DNA from 2 places in the Bacillus hominis genome. Region 2 is predicted to be linked to the other one. Evidence: a T-box and tRNA genes for the amino acid it is inferred to sense, from the RefSeq annotation. Region 2 holds a T-box; the other holds one or more tRNA genes.
What was found. A T-box is a leader RNA that pairs with one kind of tRNA and senses whether it is charged. The one in region 2 lies ahead of argS (arginine--tRNA ligase), so its partner is inferred to be a tRNA-Arg.
Positions count from the first base shown of each region.

Region 1: it has a tRNA-Arg gene. The T-box ahead of argS (arginine--tRNA ligase) is inferred to sense a tRNA for this amino acid. The anticodon was not compared.

Region 1 covers NZ_JAUCFS010000005.1:4,072,182-4,085,001, forward strand. The annotation lists gene tig (trigger factor) at 1-1,241, opposite strand, end outside; gene QUF93_RS23750 (hypothetical protein) at 1,551-2,549, opposite strand; gene QUF93_RS23755 (hypothetical protein) at 2,747-2,995, opposite strand; partial or broken gene QUF93_RS23760 (group I intron-associated PD-(D/E)XK endonuclease) at 3,284-3,696, opposite strand; gene QUF93_RS23765 (PH domain-containing protein) at 3,853-4,467, shown strand; tRNA gene QUF93_RS23770 (tRNA-Arg) at 4,518-4,591, opposite strand; tRNA gene QUF93_RS23775 (tRNA-Gly) at 4,593-4,666, opposite strand; gene QUF93_RS23780 (metallophosphoesterase) at 4,775-5,278, opposite strand; gene QUF93_RS23785 (XTP/dITP diphosphatase) at 5,292-5,900, opposite strand; gene rph (ribonuclease PH) at 5,912-6,649, opposite strand; gene QUF93_RS23795 (GerMN domain-containing protein) at 6,781-7,830, opposite strand; gene racE (glutamate racemase) at 7,961-8,773, opposite strand; gene QUF93_RS23805 (type 1 glutamine amidotransferase domain-containing protein) at 9,205-9,876, opposite strand; gene gerE (spore germination transcription factor GerE) at 9,984-10,208, opposite strand; gene QUF93_RS23815 (purine/pyrimidine permease) at 10,374-11,669, opposite strand; gene QUF93_RS23820 (DMT family transporter) at 11,709-12,608, opposite strand; gene QUF93_RS23825 (amidohydrolase family protein) at 12,702-12,820, opposite strand, start outside.
Region 2 covers NZ_JAUCFS010000005.1:1,990,604-1,999,113, reverse strand. The annotation lists gene QUF93_RS12725 (bacteriocin-processing peptidase family protein) at 1-3,251, opposite strand, end outside; partial or broken gene QUF93_RS12720 (class I SAM-dependent methyltransferase) at 3,612-3,797, opposite strand; gene QUF93_RS12715 (hypothetical protein) at 4,023-4,241, opposite strand; gene QUF93_RS12710 (DUF2085 domain-containing protein) at 4,271-4,600, opposite strand; gene argS (arginine--tRNA ligase) at 4,844-6,532, opposite strand; T-box leader at 6,578-6,791, opposite strand; gene QUF93_RS12700 (class I SAM-dependent methyltransferase) at 6,832-7,608, opposite strand; gene QUF93_RS12695 (BrxA/BrxB family bacilliredoxin) at 7,658-8,092, opposite strand; gene QUF93_RS12690 (thiol-disulfide oxidoreductase DCC family protein) at 8,176-8,510, opposite strand, start outside.

The sequences.
Region 1 (12,820 bases), 2.1 Mb from region 2:
CGCACTTTAAGATCTTCAGCTAAAGCGTCTACGCTTCCAAGAGCTTGCTTGATAGCGTCTACTGGCATACCGTACATTTCAGCCATTTTTTCAACTTCTGCAGTTACTTCTTCTTCAGTAACTTCGATGTTTTCAGCTTCAATGATAGCTTCAAGAACAAGATTGATTCTTACACGTTTTTGTGCATCCTCTTTCATTTGCTCTTTTAATTTGTCAGCATCTGTACCTGTGAATTGGTAGTAAAGCTCAAGGTTCATACCTTGTTGGCTTAAACGTTGCTCGAATTCACGAACCATACGATCTAACTCAGTGTCGATCATAGCTTCTGGAATGTCGATTTCAGCGTTAGCAGCAGCTAATTCTACTACTTCGTCACGTACTTTGTGCTCAGCTTCGTGCTTTTTGCCTTCTTCTAAGTTTGTACGAAGTTTTGTTTTTAATTCATCAAGAGTTGTAACTTCTTCGTCAGCTTCTTTAGCGAACTCGTCGTTTAACTCAGGAAGTTCTTTTGTTTTGATTTCGTGAATTGTTACTTTGAATGTTGCTGGTTTACCAGCTAATTCAGCAGCATGGTACTCTTCTGGGAATGATACTTCAACTTCTTTAGAATCACCAGCTTTAAGACCAATTACTTGCTCTTCGAAACCTGGGATGAAAGTACCAGAACCGATTGCAAGAGAATAGTTTTCGCCTTTTCCGCCTTCAAATGCTTCGCCATCAACGAAACCTTCGAAGTCGATTACAGCTGTATCACCATCTGCAACAGTTCCTTCTTCTTTAACAACTAGTTCAGCTTGACGCTCTTGTAAAGCTTTTACTTCGTTCTCTACATCCTCGTCAGTTACAGTTGTTTCAACTTTTTCTACTGCTAAACCTTTGTAATCACCTAATTTAACTTCAGGTTTTACAGTAACTTTTGCAGTGAAAATTAAGTTTTGGCCTTTTTCGAATTTCTCGATGTCAATCTCAGGATGAGCAACTGGGAAGATACCAGCTTCATCGATTGCTTCACCGTATGCTTTTGGTAAGATGATATCTAAAGCATCTTGGTATAAAGATTCAATACCAAAGCGTTGTTCGAATAATGGACGAGGCATTTTTCCTTTACGGAAACCTGGTACATTAATTGTTTTTACTACTTTTTTGAATGCAGCGTCGATAGAGTTATTTACTTCTTTAGCATCAACTTCGATTGTTAAAACGCCAACGTTACCTTCTAATTTTTCCCATTTTGTAGACATTTATTCTTTCCCTCCAACTATAATAATGTATGCACATACCTCTATAGATTAAGATTTTTATTATCTCTTTTTTGAAATAACAAATGTACAAATAATCCTCTAGCAAAAGCTTTCAGATACAATGTTCCAATCTACTAATTGTCTAAAAGACAACTACGGTATATTTTGTTCGAGAATAATATGAAACATATTAAGTAAGAGAATTATACTCCTCTTCTCTTACAAACAGGCAGATTTCTGCCTTTTGCAACCCTTACATTATAACATAGAATGTGCTCGTTTCAATAACTGAACGATTCTTTTTCATAATTATACGGGCAAATACCCTTCTCTTTCAATACGCAATAACCATTGATAGGCAATATGAAATTCCTCAAATTCAATATTGTATGCTGTCATAAGTTCTTCTTCATCAATAGCCAATCCGAAACGCTTTCTTCCAATTCTCTCTAAGACGGCAGCCCAAATTTCTACTTTATCCATTAATAGAGGGAATGGGAAAATGCTATTTTGTAATTCTTTCCAGTATGTAACCATTGCACTAAATATATCTGGATAATTTTGCTCTAATCGGCTTGATAATATATGTATAATGTTATCGGATTGCTCCTCATTATGACCTGTAAATGCTGGAATCACCTTTATCGTATTTCCAAACTTCTCTACTTCTATCTCTTCTTCTATTTGATTTTCTACCATTTTATACAAAATAGAAGTTTTTAAATAAGGGTGCTGATCTTCGTCTATTAAAAATTTCTTTAAAGTAGGAAGTGCAAGATCCAGTTCTTTTAACGAAAGTTGCTGAATTGCCCTTAACTTTTGCCCGAAGTTTTCACCAAAAATCTCATTAGTAAACTCGTCCAAATCAAAATTAGAATCCGCTAATGATGCATCTTCCTCATTTAGCATTCCTTCTGCAAATAAAGCGAGCTGCGCTAATTTTTCTTTTTGTTCCGGCATTATGTCTTTCGTTTGCAAAACTTTTTCAACAGTTTCAATAACACCTTCATAATCATTTGTTTGAACCAAAATAGTCACATATGTTTCAAGAATATCACCAAATAGTACAGCTCCTGTTTCAAGTAACTGTTCACATTTGTCTTTCGCTTCTTCCATACGTTTTAATTCTAACAAACAAATAACTGAAGCTAATTCCGTTTGTTCCGTTTCTGCATTATACTGACGTAATATTTCAAAGCAGCGCAATGCATCTTCGAATTCCCGCTCTTTCAACGCTAAAAAACCTTTATCAATATAGCGTTCTGATAGTTGCGGAAACAATACGACCGTATTTTCTTTTTTATCCATACGTCCGCCTCTTTTTCTAGATTTTAATGATCTTCAAAGTAAATATATCAAATGCGTAATGAGAACACAACATTCCAAAATTATTTATTTGAAATATAGGAATATTCTATTTTTATAACGAAAAAGCAACAAATTTTTAAATGAAATTCATTTTTCACAAACAAAAACCCTCAGCAACAGACGCAGAGGATTCATCATTAATGGAAAGCATTTATAACTGTGGGGTATATAACAAGGGTAATAATTTGGAGAACAATAATTGCCATAACAATCATGCTAAAATAGAAGATTGGTTTACTTCGCTTCATTAAAAACATAATGATAAGCATCGTACAAGCAAACAAACTTAAGAAGAACAAACTCGTTGTCGAACTAAGTATACCACTCGGGACAAAAAACAATAACACTACACTACAAGTACCTATAATTCCAAATAACCATTCCATTCATTCACTCATTCCCTTTCCCTCTCATGGCAGTTTTTTCTACGCTACTAAATGTTTTACAACATCAATTACATATGTTAACTTTTCATACGCCACAAACCCAAAAGCTACTGTTAAACCCGTTACAATTAATCCTTTCATCATCTCTTCCTCCTCATGTATCGTTGTTATCTTCATTATAGAGGATTCGTAATTTGTTACCATCGAACTTCCTTACAGTTACCTTACAGAATTGTAAGATTTCAAAACAAATAAAAAAACGCCTCATGTAAGTAACTAGAGGCGAATTCACGGAATTTCTCTATAATCATTTGCAAAATTAACCTTTTTCTCTTGATGATTTTTTGAGGAATCCACTCTCAAACTAATGGATTTATTAAATGATTTAGGATCGAAATAATAACACAAATCAGTTTGTGGACAATATATGCAATACACATCTATTTCTTCTTCATTCACTTCTTTTGTAGCGACTCCGCTTGCCGTAGAATAACTAGAACGGAATCTAACTTCTAGTATCCCTCTTGCATTCAATTCTCTATATTTAACTTGTACCCTTTTAAAAACACTACCTTTGTACACTGCAAGATCAAACGGAGAATGCTCTGTTTGTGGTGTTAAAACCATATATCCTTTTCATACAAATCAACTTGAGCCTTTAAAACAGCTAAATCTCCTTTTGTTTTTGTATGGTGGTACACTTTTTCTCAGCACCTTTTTACATATTTTCAAAATAATATTCGTTAATTTTTTTAACTTACCTTCAAATATTTTCTCATTAAAAGAAAACACTTTGTTAAAATCGTGTTAATATATTTTTGTACTATTAAGAATTTAATTTACAAGGGGGATTATATATGTTTAAAAAAATGGCTGCTGATGTTTTAGGATTAAGTGATGTAGGTTCTGTCATTACGCCGCAGGATTATGATAAGGTTGATGCTGATGATTACGTGATGCATGAAGACGGGGAGAAAATATATTTTCTAATTAAATCAAAAACAGATGAATACTGTTTCACAAACAAAGGACTAATCCACTTAGACGGTACAAGTGCGACAAGCAAAAAGCGTACACTTCGCCGCTATAGCTATAGTAAATATCAAATTAAAAACGTAGCACTTGAAACTGCAGGCACAATTGATTTAGATGTAGAAATTAAATTTCATATGGGAGATGAACATTACTCAATTGATGTTCATAAAAAACATATTGAAGAATTAAAAGATTTATATAAGGCTTTACTTAAAATAGAAGAAATCTCATACGACAACGATATTACATTGCAGTATGCACACAAAAGTCTAGATATGGCATCTAACGCTTTCAGCCGTATTTCAAACGCCCAAGTAAATTTAGCAGAGCAATTTAAAGAGATGAATGAGATTGCCTTTAACTGGCTCGTTGATACGAAAAAGCAATATAACGTAAAAGATTACGGTTTTGTCTTTGAAAAGTTTATTAATAACTAATTTAAACAAACAAAAAACCTTGTTATCAAAAGATAACAAGGTTTTCTTAGCGTCCCAGGAGAGATTCGAACTCCCGACCGTACGCTTAGAAGGCGTATGCTCTATCCGGCTGAGCTACTGGGACATGGAGCGGGTGAAGAGAATCGAACTCTCGACCAGAGCTTGGAAGGCTCTTGTTTTACCACTAAACTACACCCGCATATGTTATTTCATTTTTCTTCGTTAGCGCCGTTGCCCTATCGACAATATTTATTATATTCATAACCACTTATAAAGTCAACACTTTTTTAAAAGAGGATAATTTTTATTATCCTCTTTTAAAAGTTGCTTGTTCCACCAGCTGTCCGTCTAATGTTTCAAAACGAACTTCTATATGATTTTCATCCATTTCTAATAAAGCGAATGTCTTTTCTACACGAGAGCGCGGGAGCAAAATACTTCCTGGATTAATAAATAAAATCCCATCAAGTAATTCTGCCCCTAATACATGAGAATGTCCAAAGCATGCTACTTGCGCTCCTACTTCTTCTGCATGATATGCTAATGTTTGTAATGTCATTTTCACATTATGACGATGACCGTGTACAACTAAGAAACGAATTCCATCTACATCAGTTACAATTTCATCTTGAAAGTTAGCATAATCACAATTCCCTTTTACAACATGGAAACCTTGCAGCTCTTCGTGAGCAGGTGTTAGCTCTGAATCACCACAATGAATCATGACATCTACTTTCCCTTCGTACTTCTCTTTTAACTGCTGTAATTCCTTCACAGAGCTATGACTATCGCTTACGATTAAAGCTTTCATCAATCTCTCTCCCTTATTCTCCTAAAAACCATTCCGGGATTTTTTCTTCTAACTTACGAAGAGCACGCCCGCGGTGACTAATGGCATTTTTCTCATCAGAACTTAGTTCCGCCATCGCTTTTTTATATTCTTCCACATAAAAGATTGGATCATATCCAAAACCGTTTTCCCCGCGGCGCTGTTCTAAAATATATCCTTCACACGTTCCATTCACAATTACCGGTTCTTTATCTGCTTCTGGGAATGCAACTGCTAATGCACAGTAAAAACGAGCTTTACGTTTTTCAAAGTCGACGTCAGTTAACTCTTGCAAAACTTTATCGATATTCGCTTGGTCATCTTTCGGTTCTCCAGCAAAACGAGCTGAATGCACACCTGGTTTTCCGTTCAAAGCATCCACAATCAGACCTGAATCATCTGCAATTACGATAGAATCCAACTGCTTACTCAGACTATCTGCTTTTAAAATTGCATTTTCTTCAAATGTTTCACCAGTTTCTTCGACTTCTTCAATATGAGGAAAATCGTGTAAAGATTTCACTTCTAAGTCAAATCTCTCAAATAACTCAGCAAACTCACGTACTTTCCCAAGATTTTTCGTCGCTACAACAACTTGCTTCATATTTTCCACCTCTACTCTATATGAGATACGATGTCACCTAACGCTTCTTTTTGCTTTTCAACAAGTTGGAAAATCCCTTGTTCAGCAGCATCAAGTAGTTCATTTAATTCAGCTCTGCTAAACGTCGCTTCTTCTCCAGTTCCTTGTACTTCAACAAACTGACCTTTTCCAGTCATAATAACGTTCATATCAACGTCTGCTTTAGAATCTTCAGCATAATTTAAATCTAAAACGACACCTTGTTCTTCAACAATGCCTACTGACGTTGCCGCTAAATAATCTTTCACCGGAATTTTAGATACTTTGTCTGCTTGCAATAATTTTTCAAAAGCTAATACCATTGCTACATAAGCACCTGTAATAGAAGCTGTTCTCGTTCCTCCATCCGCTTGAATTACATCACAGTCAATCCAAACCGTTCTTTCGCCAAGCGCTTCTAAATCAACAACCGCACGTAATGCTCGTCCAATTAAACGCTGGATTTCCATTGTGCGCCCTGTTACTTTCCCTTTACTTGACTCCCTGATTGTACGTTGCTCTGTCGCACGTGGAATCATTGCGTATTCTGCTGTTACCCAACCTTTTCCTTCTCCACGCATAAACGGCGGTACACGCTCTTCAATTGTCGCTGAACAAATTACCTTTGTATCCCCAACTTCAATTAGTACCGATCCCTCTGGATGTTTTAAATAATTTGTATGAATATGTATATGGCGTAGCTCTGCTTGTCCTCTACCATCTACTCGCATAAAAATAACCCCCTCATAACTACTACTCATTAGTATAGCCAAATTTAAATGTATGATATGTATACAATAGAAGAAGGGGAACTCAAAAAGCAATTCCCCTTTCTTACATAAGTATATCAAATTATTCGCGATTAAAAACTACCTGTATTTACGTTTTGTGGCCGATCAACAGGTTTTATTAGCTTTTCACCCTTCTCATCCATAAGATTCGCTTTCCCATTCACTTCAATAGAAACATTTTTCACACCTTGTTTTTCCGTTAAAGATAAGACCAACGACTTCAATACATAATTTGAAATCATATTTTTATCTGGGTTTACAAATATATTTTCATTAAAGTTTAATGTAAGATTTCCGTCCTGCACTTTCGGATTCGTAATAAGCTTAACTCCCGGATTAAAATCATTTAGTAACGAACCGTGAATCGGACCTTTTACAAGTTCATCCACAATTGCTGCATAATCATTTTCTTTCCCTTCTGCAACACGTCTTGTTACCGGTACGTAATATTGCTGCTTATTATTATTTTGCGCCATAAAGTAAAGTGTAACTGGTTTTGTATGCGTTACATCTGCTACTTGTTCATCATCAAAGTTAATTCCATTCGCACGACTTACACCTTCACCAAGCGGTGTACCCGCAACAGGCATCTTCGCTAGCTTTTCACCATTTATTTGGAACTGCACTTGTTTTATTTCTGTAAATTGAGTCAAAGTCCACGCTACTGATTCAACAATTTGACGCTCTTCTTCTTTTGAATAATTTTTCATTTCTTTAGAGAAATCAATTACTGCTGTCCCACCTTTTTTCAAATCCAAGGTCATCGTCGTATTCGCTGGAAGGACTGCTCGAAATCCATTTGGCAGTAAATTTGTTACTGGTCCATCTTTCACAAGATACTCTAACGTTTGCTTTACAACTTCATTCGCTTTCGGAGTAGGCATTGCAATAGTTTGCGGTACGACATATCCATTTTTATCAACGAGGTATAACTCTCTATTTACTGTTTGCCCTTGTTTATCTTTTTTAGCTGTTTCTTTCTTTTCACCTTCTGTATACGTAACTTTTTTTGGCGGATCAATTTGTTCTGTCGCTTTCTCTTGATTTAATAAGCCACACCCTGATAATAAAATCGCACTCACAGTAGCACCAACAACCCATTTAAAAGTGGATTTAGGCATGCCATTCCCCCCTAAAATCTAAGTTTGTACTATTATGTATACGAGCTGTTTCATATTTTAGAACAAGCTATAGCCACTTACACAGAAAAAACCCCTGATTTCTCAGGAGTTCTCTTATATGAATCTACTATTATTCTGTTTCTAAATTAATATGCTTCACATTTTCAATCGGCTGACCGAACCACTTTGATGCAATTTCTTTAAACAGACCTATTTTACCAGTCGTTAAGAAGAGGTGATCACTTTGTTCCTCTCCCTCATTCAACATTTTACTATGGTATAAAATTGTACTTACTTCACGCGCTGTTTCATCACCCGAACTAATTAATTGCACCTTATCTCCCATTACCTTTTTAATAACGGGACCTAAAATCGGATAATGTGTACACCCTAAAATAAGTGTATCAATGTCAGTACTTTTCAACGGTTGCAACGTTTCTCTTACAACTTCATACGCCATTTCACTTTCGAAATTCCCGCTCTCTACAAGCTCAACGAAAGGCGGGCACGCTAAACTTTCTACCATAACACGGTTATTAATAGACTTTAGCGCCTCTTCATAGGCACCACTTTTTACTGTTCCAATCGTTCCAATAATCCCAACATGATACGTATTTGTCACTTTTAAAGCTGTACGTGATCCTGGATGAATAACTCCAACTACTGGAATTGGTAATTGTTTCTGCATTTCTTCTAATACAACCGCAGTTGCTGTATTACACGCAATAACTAACATTTTGATATTTAAATCTAATAAATGCTCCGTCATTTCCCACGTAAATTGACGCACTTCTTCACGAGAACGCGGACCATAAGGGCAACGTGCTGTATCCCCTAAATATATAATACGTTCTTTCGGCAACTGACGAATTAATTCCTTCGCTACTGTTAAACCGCCCACTCCTGAATCAATAACACCGATCGCTCTATTCAACTTAATCACCCGTTTTCTCATTCATCATCTTATTTTATCCCGCGTTAACGGGCAGTAAAACTCCCACCTCAAAATTCGGCTGCAGCAAAGAAGTTAAGCGGGAGATCCACTGCCCGTAAACGCCCGATTGGTGAAGGCTAATAATCAGTAGAGGATGAACAAAACCCCCACTGATTAAAGTTTCACTTTATGTTTATCAGTATATTTTACACACTTTAAGTTCGCTAACTTAAAATGCCCCTGTATAAAATTTTTCATTTGTACCTGTATAGATCAGGACCTTTTTTATTTTGCTCCTTTTTTTCATAATTTGCAAGACAGAAAAATAACCGACCTTCTATATGAAAGTCGGTTTCTTCTATGATAAAGTAAATATTCATCGCGCCATCTTTTTCTGAACAGAAGACATTCCTACTAATAAGAAGAGAAACGTGCAGAAATTAAAAAGACGGTAATTTATTTACAGCTCTTTTTATAACCTTACCTATTTCCACACTTGACTGCGGATTTTGTCCTGTAATCAAACGCCCATCTACTACGACATGCGGCGTGAAATTAGGAGCTACATAAAACAAAGCTCCTTCTTCTTTCAATTTACTTTCTAGCAAAAACGGAACTCGATTTTCTAAATGTACAGCTTTTTCTTCATCATTTGTATAACCCGTTATACGCTTACCCGCAATAAAAAACGAGCCATCCTTATTTTTCACACCGACTAAAGAACTTACTCCGTGACAAACAGCCGCTACAATCCGGTTATTGTTATACATATTTACAATCAAATTTGCTACATATGGATTCCCCGGAAAATCTACAATCGCCCCGTGCCCACCACCAAATAAAACCGCATCATAATCCGAAAAATGAACAGTTGAGATCGACTTCGTATTTTGCAATAAGGAAGCGACATGCTTAAATTCACGAGGTATGCCATTCGGAATAGACACTCTATCAATAGGTACTCTACCGCCCTTTATCGACACAATATCAACATCGAACTTAGCTTTTTTAAATAAATTATAAGGAGCCGCGAGCTCTTCAAGCCACAAACCAGTCGGGTGTCCATTCATATCATGAGCGCTTGTTGAAACTAATAATACTCTTTTCAACATATCCCCTCCCTACTACCTATGTATGTATGAAACATCCTTATCATTCATATAGAACATGAAACAAACAGAAAAACAGCCGACCTTTTGTATAAAAGTCGGCTTTCTTTTTATAGTTCGAGCTCTCCCATACGAAGAAGCTCAACAACTGCTTGTGAACGTCCTTTAACCCCTAGCTTTTGCATTGCGTTTGAGATGTGATTGCGTACTGTTTTTTCACTTATAAAAAGTTCACCTGCAATTTCCTTCGTCGTTTTATCTTGAACGAGTAATTCAAACACTTCTCTTTCTCTCTTTGTGAGTAACGGTTTAGATTGATACGCTTTTTCCTTCAACTGGTATAACCCTCCTTGCTTAAGCCAGAGCTGTATATGTGTAAGTTGGGTGTTTATTTAGTCAAGATATTGTATGAACGAAATGTGCAGGTGGTGAATGAAAATGGGCTTTATTTCTTATGTTATTTTAGACTTTTATACAGTGCGTGCACTCATTTTATCCACTTACTTTCCAATGCGCCATATTTGTTCTAGCAATATACTTACAACTGTACCTACGAACAAACCATTGCCGAATATATATTGCATAACAGACGGCAAGGATTGGAGTGCTTCAGACGGTAAAAACATAACACCGCTGCCAAATAATACTGCAACTCCTAAAATTGTTACATTCCTTTCATTAAGCTCCACTTGTTTTATATTGTTTAACCCAATACCAATTAGCTGTACGAATGAAGCCATCAAGACTGCAGATGCAACAGCGGATGGTAACGACGCTAAGTAACGAATAATACTTGGAAAAAGCGACATAACGACTAGTAGTACACATGCAAATAAGAACGATCGCATATACTTTTGTTTCGTTAAACGTATGAATCCTGCCGTTGCTGGTAACGGCACGACACCTACTGTTGAAAATAAAGAGGAAATCATATGTGAAATTCCTCCAACCCACGTACCGTTTCTCAGCTGTCTTTGTTCAATAGCTGCTTTATGAATCGTAGCTTGATTGATTGCTATAATAGCTGCCACTGTATTTGAAACTAAAATACATACCATAACAAAACTCGATACAGCCATACCTGTATTCCACTTTGGAATCCCCCAAGCAAATATATGCGGAAATTGCACAAAATGAGTTACTTGAGATGGAATCGTCACTTTTCCTGCAATGAGAAAAATAAGCCATCCGCTAATTATCCCTATTAAAACCGCATAACTTTTGACAAAGCCTTTTCCGAAATTGGAAAGTACGATTACAAACAAAAATATGCCAAACGCAATCAACGTTGTAAATCCATCAATTTGAGAAACAGTAGCTGTAATTCCTAGCATTCCTTTTAAAAACACACCACTTAATTGCAAACATAATAACAGTAAGAACGTCCCTGTAACGAGCGGCGTAAATAAAAATAAAATACGTTCTATAAAACCAGTTAGCCCTAATCCTATTAAGATAACTCCGGCAACCATCATCCCTAGTTCTAAAATTTGCAACGTACTATGTAGTTGATCTTGCCCTACAGTTGCATAAGCAAGTACAGTAAATACACCAACCCAAGATCCAGCTGGCCCATCAGCAATCGGTAGTCTATGCCCAATCCATCCTTGTAGAAAAGAAGATATACCAACTACAAAAAATGTACGCTGCATTAAATAAAATACTTCTTCCGTCGTAAGATGAAATAATCCGCCAACGACAATTGGTAGTGCGATTGAGTTCGCTAATAAAAAAATAAACCATTGCAAAGTTCCCATAATATGATTTTGATTATGTTGATTGTCCAAACTTTTCATCCCTTCCATACATTTCACACAGAAATACACTTTATATTATTACGTAGCTTTTCGAAACAACTCTTTTTGTCCCTTCGATTTCTTCCCATATCCAAACGTTGCAATGTAAACTCCACAAACGATAAAAATAGCTCCAATTATTTGAATGGATGTTACACTTTTCTGCAATATAATATACCCTACCACCATCGTAACGAATGGTTCTAAATTTAAAAACATTGCCGCTGTTGATGCTTGCGCTTTTCTCAATTGATTATTCCAAACCAATGTACAAATTCCATGCATAAGTATTGCTGTCACAATTAGAAGCGACCAACTCTCTATAGAGTACTTCAACGTTATGTGAGAAATGGTAAAAGCAAGAAACGGTAACATAATTAAAAAACCAAAAATTGAAGAGAAGAATGTAATAAAAAACATATCATCTCTTTTCCCCAATTTCCGAATTAAAACAATGGATAAAGAAAAGGATAGCATCGTTATAAAAATCCATATTAATCCTTCTGAAAAGACGAACCTCTGCCCAATACCAATAACAAAAAACACCCCAAAAGTAGCAATTCCTCCTCCTATTACTAACTTAGCTGTTAACGGTTCGTTTAAAATAAATACCGCTAGAATAGAAGTCACGACAGGAGTAAGTGCCAATATTAGCGCAGCTGTTGTTGGTTCTGCTGTTTGTAATCCTTCATAAAAAGACCATTGATTAATCGCGACACCTATAACCCCAATTAATAATACACTTTTCATTTCATTCTTTTCTATATATAAATCTTTCTTACATATAATGGCGTACGCCAGAAAAAACAAATTAATAAATAGCAACCGAAGTGTCGTTAACAAAACTGGATGAAATGTATTTACTAAAATCGCACCAAATATAAAATTACTCCCCCAAACTACTACACAGATAAAAAGTAATATATAAGTACGTGTCACCTATTCCCCTCCGTTTCTCGTAAAAAAGAAGGATTCCTACTCTTTCATTAGGAACCCTTGAAAATATATATAAAATTTAGGGAGGTACGTAAATTAAATCAATACACCTTGAACATTCTGCAAGGAACCAGCTACTATTTTTCCACCTTTCATCACGGCAGGTCGTTTCGCTCGTCTAGCAATTGCTTCTGCTGAACAAGTAGCTTGTAAGA
Region 2 (8,510 bases):
TACACACCAAATATACGTTCACTTTCCAAATCTTTATGCATTACTTTCAGCGCAACTTCGATTGCTTCTGCACTCTGCTTTTTAACTAGCACTTTCGCATAATGATATAGTACTTCCACATGCTCTTCATCTATTTTCATTGCATATTCGATATATTCTTTTTCTTTATCTATATCATCCATCGCGCCAAACACGTATGCAATCGCATCTAAACGCCATGTTTCAGGAACTTCTTCCGCTAATTTTTCTAATTCAACTAGCAATTCTTCCTGAAGATTCATTTCTACTGAAAGCTGCGCTAAATATTCCATATTTATATGCATTGGTTCTTCTTTCATCGCCTGGACCATATGATTTTGTTCTTTGGAACGATTCTCTTCTTTTTCATATATTTCTGCAAGTTGTAAATGTACACCTCGGAAGTTTGCATCAAGCTCTAAACATGTTTCATACGCTTGTTTTGCTTCTGTCAATTGTCCTAATGCCATATATGTTTCGCCAATTCGAAAATATGGAAATGCAGTTCTCTTTTGTTCTATTGCCTTGTTGTATCTCTTCATTGCTTGATCATACTGTCCAATAGATTCATATAAAACACCAGCGTAACAACCGTATTCAATTACTTCCGTTTTCTCTTTTTCTAACGTTCTTAAAAACGCTATGCCTCGTTGCACAAAAGCTGTGTCTTTTATTCGATTTACATACTCATCCAACACGCTCGCTATATTAGCGTATACGCTTCGTATACCGTTCTCTAATTTAGAAAGTGCAAGTTTTAACTCTTTTTCATCCCCACCTAATGCCATTTCAGCATCCCATAGCACCATGCCAGCATTCATAAGGAAATCTTGATTGTCTTCAAATTGCTTATTGATACTAACAATATAGTTTTTTGCATCCTCATATTGTTCCTTTGCCATATAAACTTGAGTTAAACCGAAATGAGAATATACATCTTCATTATTTTCTTCTAAAGAACGCTTATATATAGTTTCCGCTTCTTCAAGTTCATCATTTTGAAAATGTACATCTCCTAAACGAACATATAAAGATGCCTGATCTTCACAATTTTGAATTCCTTGTAATAAAATTTCCTTCGTACTTTTCTCATCATCCATATCTGATTCATAGATTTCCGAAAGCTTCGTATATAAATAGGCTGCTGTTTTATCTAATTGAATTGCTACTTTAAGTCCTTTTACCGCCAAATACACTTTCCCTAAATGCTGAGCACATCTTGCACGTTCATACCATATGTGCGCTTCATACTTATATTCTTTTAATAAATCATTAAAGAATCCATATGCTTCTTCATATCGTTCTAAATCTATTAAAATTAAACCGTGATTTACAAGTGTAAACCTTTCTGGGCTACGTTCTATAGCTGTTAGAGAATACTCTAGCCCCTTTTCGGATTGATCCATATACATGTATGATAATGCTAAGAAACTCCACGCAACTGGTTGATCTGCATCCAATTGTAATGATGAACGAAAACTAGCAATCGCTTCTGCATAATTATCTTGCTCAAAAGAATAACGTCCATTTATAAAATGATACAACGCTTGATTGCTTTTCTTCTCCACACTTTGAAGCATATGTCCTGCTTTTTCCATATCTTGCAGACGAATAAAACACTGTGCACTATGCAATTTCACAAAGTCAGAGCTTGGAAACTTTTCCATTAATTTTTCTATACAAAACTGAATAAAATCTTTATCTACCTCAGCATCTAAATGTTTAATCGTATATAGCCAAGTGTTTGGGTTTTCACTTGTTTCTTTTAAAAATAGTACTAACTTTTCAATTCCCTCTTTATCTTGCTCAGCTAAATGATCTGTAAGAGAAAAGATTGTTTTATAATAAGTGTGTTCTTCCTCATTTAAAAATGAAAGTTGTTCCATTCTATCTTTTGGTATAAACGTAATAGCTAAACAATCTGTATAACGATATTTTTCTTGTAACTTATCATATTCCACAAGAATCGGTTCCAAGAAATTCGGATCTTGAATATAAAAAGCTTGCAGTACATCGTCATAACCAGAAAGCACTTGTACATGGGAAGCGTGCTCAATATCTATACTTAATAAAACGGGAATACCTTGATTGAGTAATTTCTTATAATTTTCCTCATTCCCTTGAAAATAACGATATTCGTAACCTTGCTCTTCTATATATGTAACTGTATCTGAAAACTTAGAACCTGTTACATCAAAAATATGTTGTGCAATTTCGTCTTGCGTACGTTTTTCTCCCCATACCCCTAACATCATTTCCAAACTAGTCGGAACGCAATAGTTATCCTTCTGTACAACCGGAACTATCGGTAAGCGAACCTTTTTTCCATCAGGATTTTTTTCTATATGATGATATAGAGAATTTTTTAAACTCTTTTCACTTTTCAATAGTGCTTGCAAATCGTGAATATTATTCATTTTATAAAATGCTTCTGCACGTAAATGTACAAAATAAGTTGTATATGCATGATGCGGAAGCATATGATTCATTTTATCTATTACCACTAACATTTCTTCATAGCACTCTAAATCTAATAAATATTTTACTTTTTCAAAATAGAAATATGGTACTTGAGGGAACTTTGCAATCGCATCATTAATGAGTTGTAATGCTCGCTGCTGTTCACCTTTATATGCATATAATTGCGCCAATAAGTACGTAGCTAACTCTTCACAATCTTTATGCTGCTGACCAGCTAAAAGTTGTTCCTCTGCTTTCTCCCACTCACCAGTCTGTATATATAAGTAACCCCATTTATCAAAAACTGCGCGTGTACTATACTTTTCTGCCTTTTGCATATAGGCATAAGCCTCTTCATTGCGCTTCATATCTAACAAACATCTAACTAACGTAAAATATGCTTTCGTTAAAACATCCGCATCAGTTTCTTCTTCATTTACCTCTTCCAAAGAATCTTTTAATAATTGTTCAGCATCAAGGATTTTACGCTCATCAATTAACTCATCACAATATAAAGAGAGCGTTCTCATATTTGGGAATTTTTTATAAGTATAACGAATTAAAAAGGAGCTGTATTGATGCATCAAACCTTCATCAGCAAGACGAATTAATGTATCAAACTCCTTGGGTGATGAAACGTTAGAAAGCCAGTTCTTCACGTATGATAACTTTTTCGTTTCTTTTATATGTGCAATTTCATTATTTATCTCCTGTAATCCATCTACAAATCTCTTTTCTTTTAAACAAATCTCTAATTGCTTAAAATCTAGCATGCATTCACCTCAAATTATTATTTATACTGCCATTTGCAAGCAGTATTCTAACCTACTTGCTTAGATTTTACACATCATATAGTATGCATTCAACTAAAACCTCATATAATGAACGATATTATTTAATATTATTCAAGTTTACAACTAAATATCTTAAAAACGATGATTTTTCTTGGTATTTTATTTAATTTGATGTAATATCGTATTATCTTGAAACAATGTTTTAGAGATCATAATCAGCAAATGAAATTATATCAACAATTATTTAAATATATCTATCGCAACTTACAATATATCAACGATTTTTCAAACATATCTACCGTAACTCAAAATATATTAACGATTCGACAAAGGATATCGATTTGGAAGTAAAGGCAACAAAATTAAACCTAAATAACCATATCCACAACCATAATCAACAATATGTACAGGTTCAGTAATCTTCCAAACTAAATTGACTAAAAAACTTAAATAATCATCGTTATAATATAAATCTCTCGTATTTCTTAAATACGCTAGCCTACTATTCCAATCATATTTTTCCAAAACCCATGCCTCCTTTTATATACAAAACTATAGTTCTCCATTTAATAAATGTATTCCTATGTTTCTAAAAATTTTAGAGATGTTTAATTTTAATTAATACGTTAAATTGTACATATTCTTTACTCTCCCACTTATTTGACAAACTAATCTAAAAAAAATAAAAAGGACTACATACCTGAAACGATATATATTCCTTTTCATAACAATATTGGAATAAACAGAAAATTAGGTAGTACAATCACAATCTGAGCAATCGGTACAATCTATTACGTCACAATCTAAATTCCCCCTTTTTTTGCTTCTTTTTAAATAAAAATATAGTAGCACCATAAATAACACGCAAATAACAAAAGCTATTGTTGCTTCTATATATTTTTCATGAATGATAAAACCAATTCCACTTCCACCTGATATAAAAATTAGAATTATGTAAATCCAAAACATGTAAGTAGCTACCTCCGTTGATATTTGGTTTAAGATATAATCCATATAATACTAGATACAATAAATAATCCCATGCCATTACCGCTTAATAAACCGGTCGTTACTCTTAGTAAATTTGTGCTGCTTCTCCATTTCCACTTTTGGGTGAATCCATCGATTAATAATGGAATTTGAGCGAAAAAGGATAACATTAATGAGAGACTAAACGAAGGCGTTATAAAAAAATATATTGGGAACATACAGAAACCAATAAACATACCTGTGCATCGTGCACATAAAGGTATGTATTTTTGTAGTTTAAGGAAACTCCTTTTCGGTATTCTATGACAAGGAATATGTAAAATGAAATCTCGGATCAATACGAACCATCCTCTCTACAAATATTTTAATTGATTTCGCAACAAAATTATATAGTTCTTACACTTCGTAGCGTATAACACTTTATAGATAAGAATTTATTCAAGAAAATACAAAAAGACAACTCAGGTTAATGATCGTCTGATTTGTCTTTTTATCACAATATTACGCTTTAATTTGATCTGCAGTTCTTCACTAAAGTAATTTGAATATTTCTCACTGCGTATAAGAACAAAATTATTATTTTACATCTCCTCAGGAGCCTCCACCCCAAGTAAACGTAATCCTTCTTTTAATACAACCGTCACAGCATAAGCTAATGCGAGTCTACTGTCTTTCTCTTCGTTCTCTTCTAATATGCGAACATTACCGTAATATTTATTGAATGCTTGTGCTACATCTAATACGTATTTTGAAATAATGGATGGCTCATTTTTGTTGAAGGCCGCTTCAATTACTTGAGGGAATTTATTGAGTAATTTTACAACGCTCCAACTATGATTATCTTTTAATGCAAAAGTACATGTTTCAAATTCTACACTTTCTTTTCTTAAAATAGAGCAAGCACGCGCATGCGTGTACTGTACATAAGGTCCTGTTTCCCCTTCAAATTTCAACATATTTTCTAATGAGAATTCGATATTATGCATACGCTCATTTTTCAAATCGTGGAAAATAACTGCTCCAACACCGACTTGTTTTGCTACTTCTTCTTTTTGTTTTAAATTAGGGTTTTTCTCTTCAATATTTTGTTTCGCAAGTGCAACTGCTTCTTCAAGTACTTCTTCTAGTAATATAATTCTGCCCTTACGTGTGGACATTTTCTTACCATCTTTTAAAATGAATCCAAACGGTACATGTTCCATTCCATCAACCCAAGTGTATCCAAGCTTTTTTAATACAGTGAAAAATTGATTAAAATGCAAGCTTTGTTCAGGTCCTACTACATATAAAGCTTTATCAAATTCGTATGTGTTTTGACGATACAATGCCGCTGTTAAATCACGTGTTGCGTAAATGGTAGCACCATCTGATTTTCTAATTAAACAAGGCGGCATACCCTCTTCTTCTAATTTAACGACTAATGCGCCTTCTGATTCTTCCAGTAAGTCGTGCTCTTCTAAAATCCCAACAAAGTCTTCCATTTTATCGTTATAGAAAGCTTCGCCTTGAAAATTTGTAAACTCCACACCGAGTAGATCATAAATACGAGAAAATTCTTTTAAAGATTCGTAACGGAACCAATTCCAAAGCTCGACTGCTTCTTCATCACCTTCTTCTAGCTTTTTAAACCATGCACGACCTTCTTCTTCTAGTTCTTCATTCTCTTTTACTTCTTCATGAAACTGAACATATAACTTAAATAACTCACGTATTGGATCTTCTTTAACTACTTCTTCATTTCCCCATTTTTTATATGCGGTAATTAATTTTCCAAACTGTGTTCCCCAATCGCCAATATAATTAATTCCGACAACTTCATACCCACATTTTTCGGCAATATGTTTCAGCGAATTACCGATCATTGTAGAACGTAAATGCCCCATTGAAAAAGGTTTCGCGATATTAGGAGAGGAATAATCGATAACTACTGTTTTTTCACATCCAAAGTGATTTTGACCGTACTCTTCTTTCTCCGCTAAAATTGTTTTTAATACTTCATCACTTACTGTTTGACGATTAAAAAAGACGTTTACATAAGGACCAACGGCTTCTACTTTCGTAAAGAATGAATCATTTAATTTCTCCACAACTTCCTTTGCAATAATAGCTGGTGATTTCTTATATTGCTTCGCTAGTGAAAAACATGGGAACGCTGCATCTCCGAATTCATCTTGTTTTGGTGTTTCAATTAAATCTAAAATTTGACTTTGTGTTAATTCATTCGCAAGAATATTTGATAAACTTTTCGCAAACTGTGTTTTATATTCCATACTACAACCTCCTTATTTTTTTAAACACAAAAAACTCGTCTCTATATAAGAGACGAGTTTTAACCCGTGGTACCACCCTTGTTGTTCATTTCGAACCACTTTCCCGTTTATAACGAGGACAGGGGGCCTCGGCTTACTCTACTATTCATTCAAGAAGCATCTCCGAAGTGCGCTTCATCTTTTCTTCCGCACTAGGCTCACACCATCCCTAGCTCGCTTTCCTTCTGAAAAAGACTACTCTCTTCATCACAGACAGTATATTTAATTAATTATTGCTTATTATACATCTTTTCAAACAATTAGCAAGGGTCAATTACACCAAAATGAAACTTTGCACTTTTTCTTTTGTATACGTGAAAATTATGTTTTTCAAATCTAGAACTACGGAAATGATCTTTCAGAACGACATGCTTTCTCGCCACACGCTTCGCTTCCGCAATTGTTTCATCAGTAATATCATGATACAAAGCGAAGTGTTTTAACCCTTTAATTCCATCTGATTCTATTACAGTTTCTTCAAACATCGGATCAAGGTATACAACGTCATAACTATTATCTTCACATTGTGTTAAAAATGCGTAATGCTCCGTTTGCTTTACTTGGATTCTTTGCATCGCTTCATCGATTTCAGAAACAGATGAAGACCATGTTTTCAAACCATTTCTCATGATATAAGCCATATATTTATTGCCTTCAAGTCCTGTTACTTTTCCACTTTCACCAACAATATAACTAGCTACAATACTATCTGATGCCATACCGAGCGTACAATCTAATACTGTCATTCCGCTCTCTAATTTAGCAGCTTGTACAAACGGATCGTGTTCTCCGCGCATTAACCTTTTCACACGAAACATCGCTGAATTTGGATGAAAGAAGAACGACTCTTCCGTACCTTTTGGATAAATAGCTAATCGGTTCTTCCCTACGACAAGCACATCTTGTTCATACTGCTCATGCAGTTTGTGCACAGGTATATCATTACGTAAAACGAAAGAACAATTTAATTCGTCCGCTACCTTATTTGCATAAGTTGTCATTTCTTTATTTGTTCTTCCTGCTGTTGTTACTATCATTTTTTCACCTCTATATAAAGAAAAGAGGGAGATTCACTCTCCCCCTACTTTAGCAATTCTTTTCGAAAGCCTGTTCTAAGTTTGTAATAATTTCGTCCATTGTTGCGCCTTCAATTTCATGACGGTGAATGAAGTGAACAACTTCTTTTCCTTTTAGTAATGCCATAGATGGTGAAGATGGAGGGATTTCTCCGAAGTATTCACGCATTTTTGCAGTAGCATCTTTATCTTGACCTGCAAATACAGTTACAAGATGATCAGGTTGTTTTTCAGCGCGAACTACCGCTTGACCTGCTGATGGACGTGCTAAACCAGCTGCACAACCACAAACTGAGTTTACAACTACTAAAGTTGTACCTGATGCATTCTCCATAAATTCTGTAACAGATTCTTCTGTAGTTAATTCTTCAAATCCAGAACGCACTAATTCTTGGCGCATTGGAATTACCATTTGGCGCATGTATTCTTCATAAGCATTTGACATCGTGTAATCTCTCCTTCAACTTTCATTCTAAATTCATCATATCACGCTCTATTAATAGGTGCAAAAGAAAGATAACGATGATTTCATTTTTTTGTAGGGATTTCACAAACCCCTTCACGGCAGTGTCCAACTGGGACAAGTTTTCTATTGTTAGCGATATAATCATATACTTTGCTTCCAAATCCAAGTACGATAGATAGTTTTATAAAAGGCACTGCAAACCAATAAGATGGAACGGCTTTTGCTAATACGTTAATGCTATGAATTCCGTCATACCACTTATTATTTTTTAAAATATACAATCTTTGTTCCATCTTACTTTGTAATTCTTGAGAAAGTTCATATTTCTCAACTACATCTTCATCTCGAAATGAAACAAATTTCATCTTACCCTTTTTATCTACTTTTTTCGTACGTT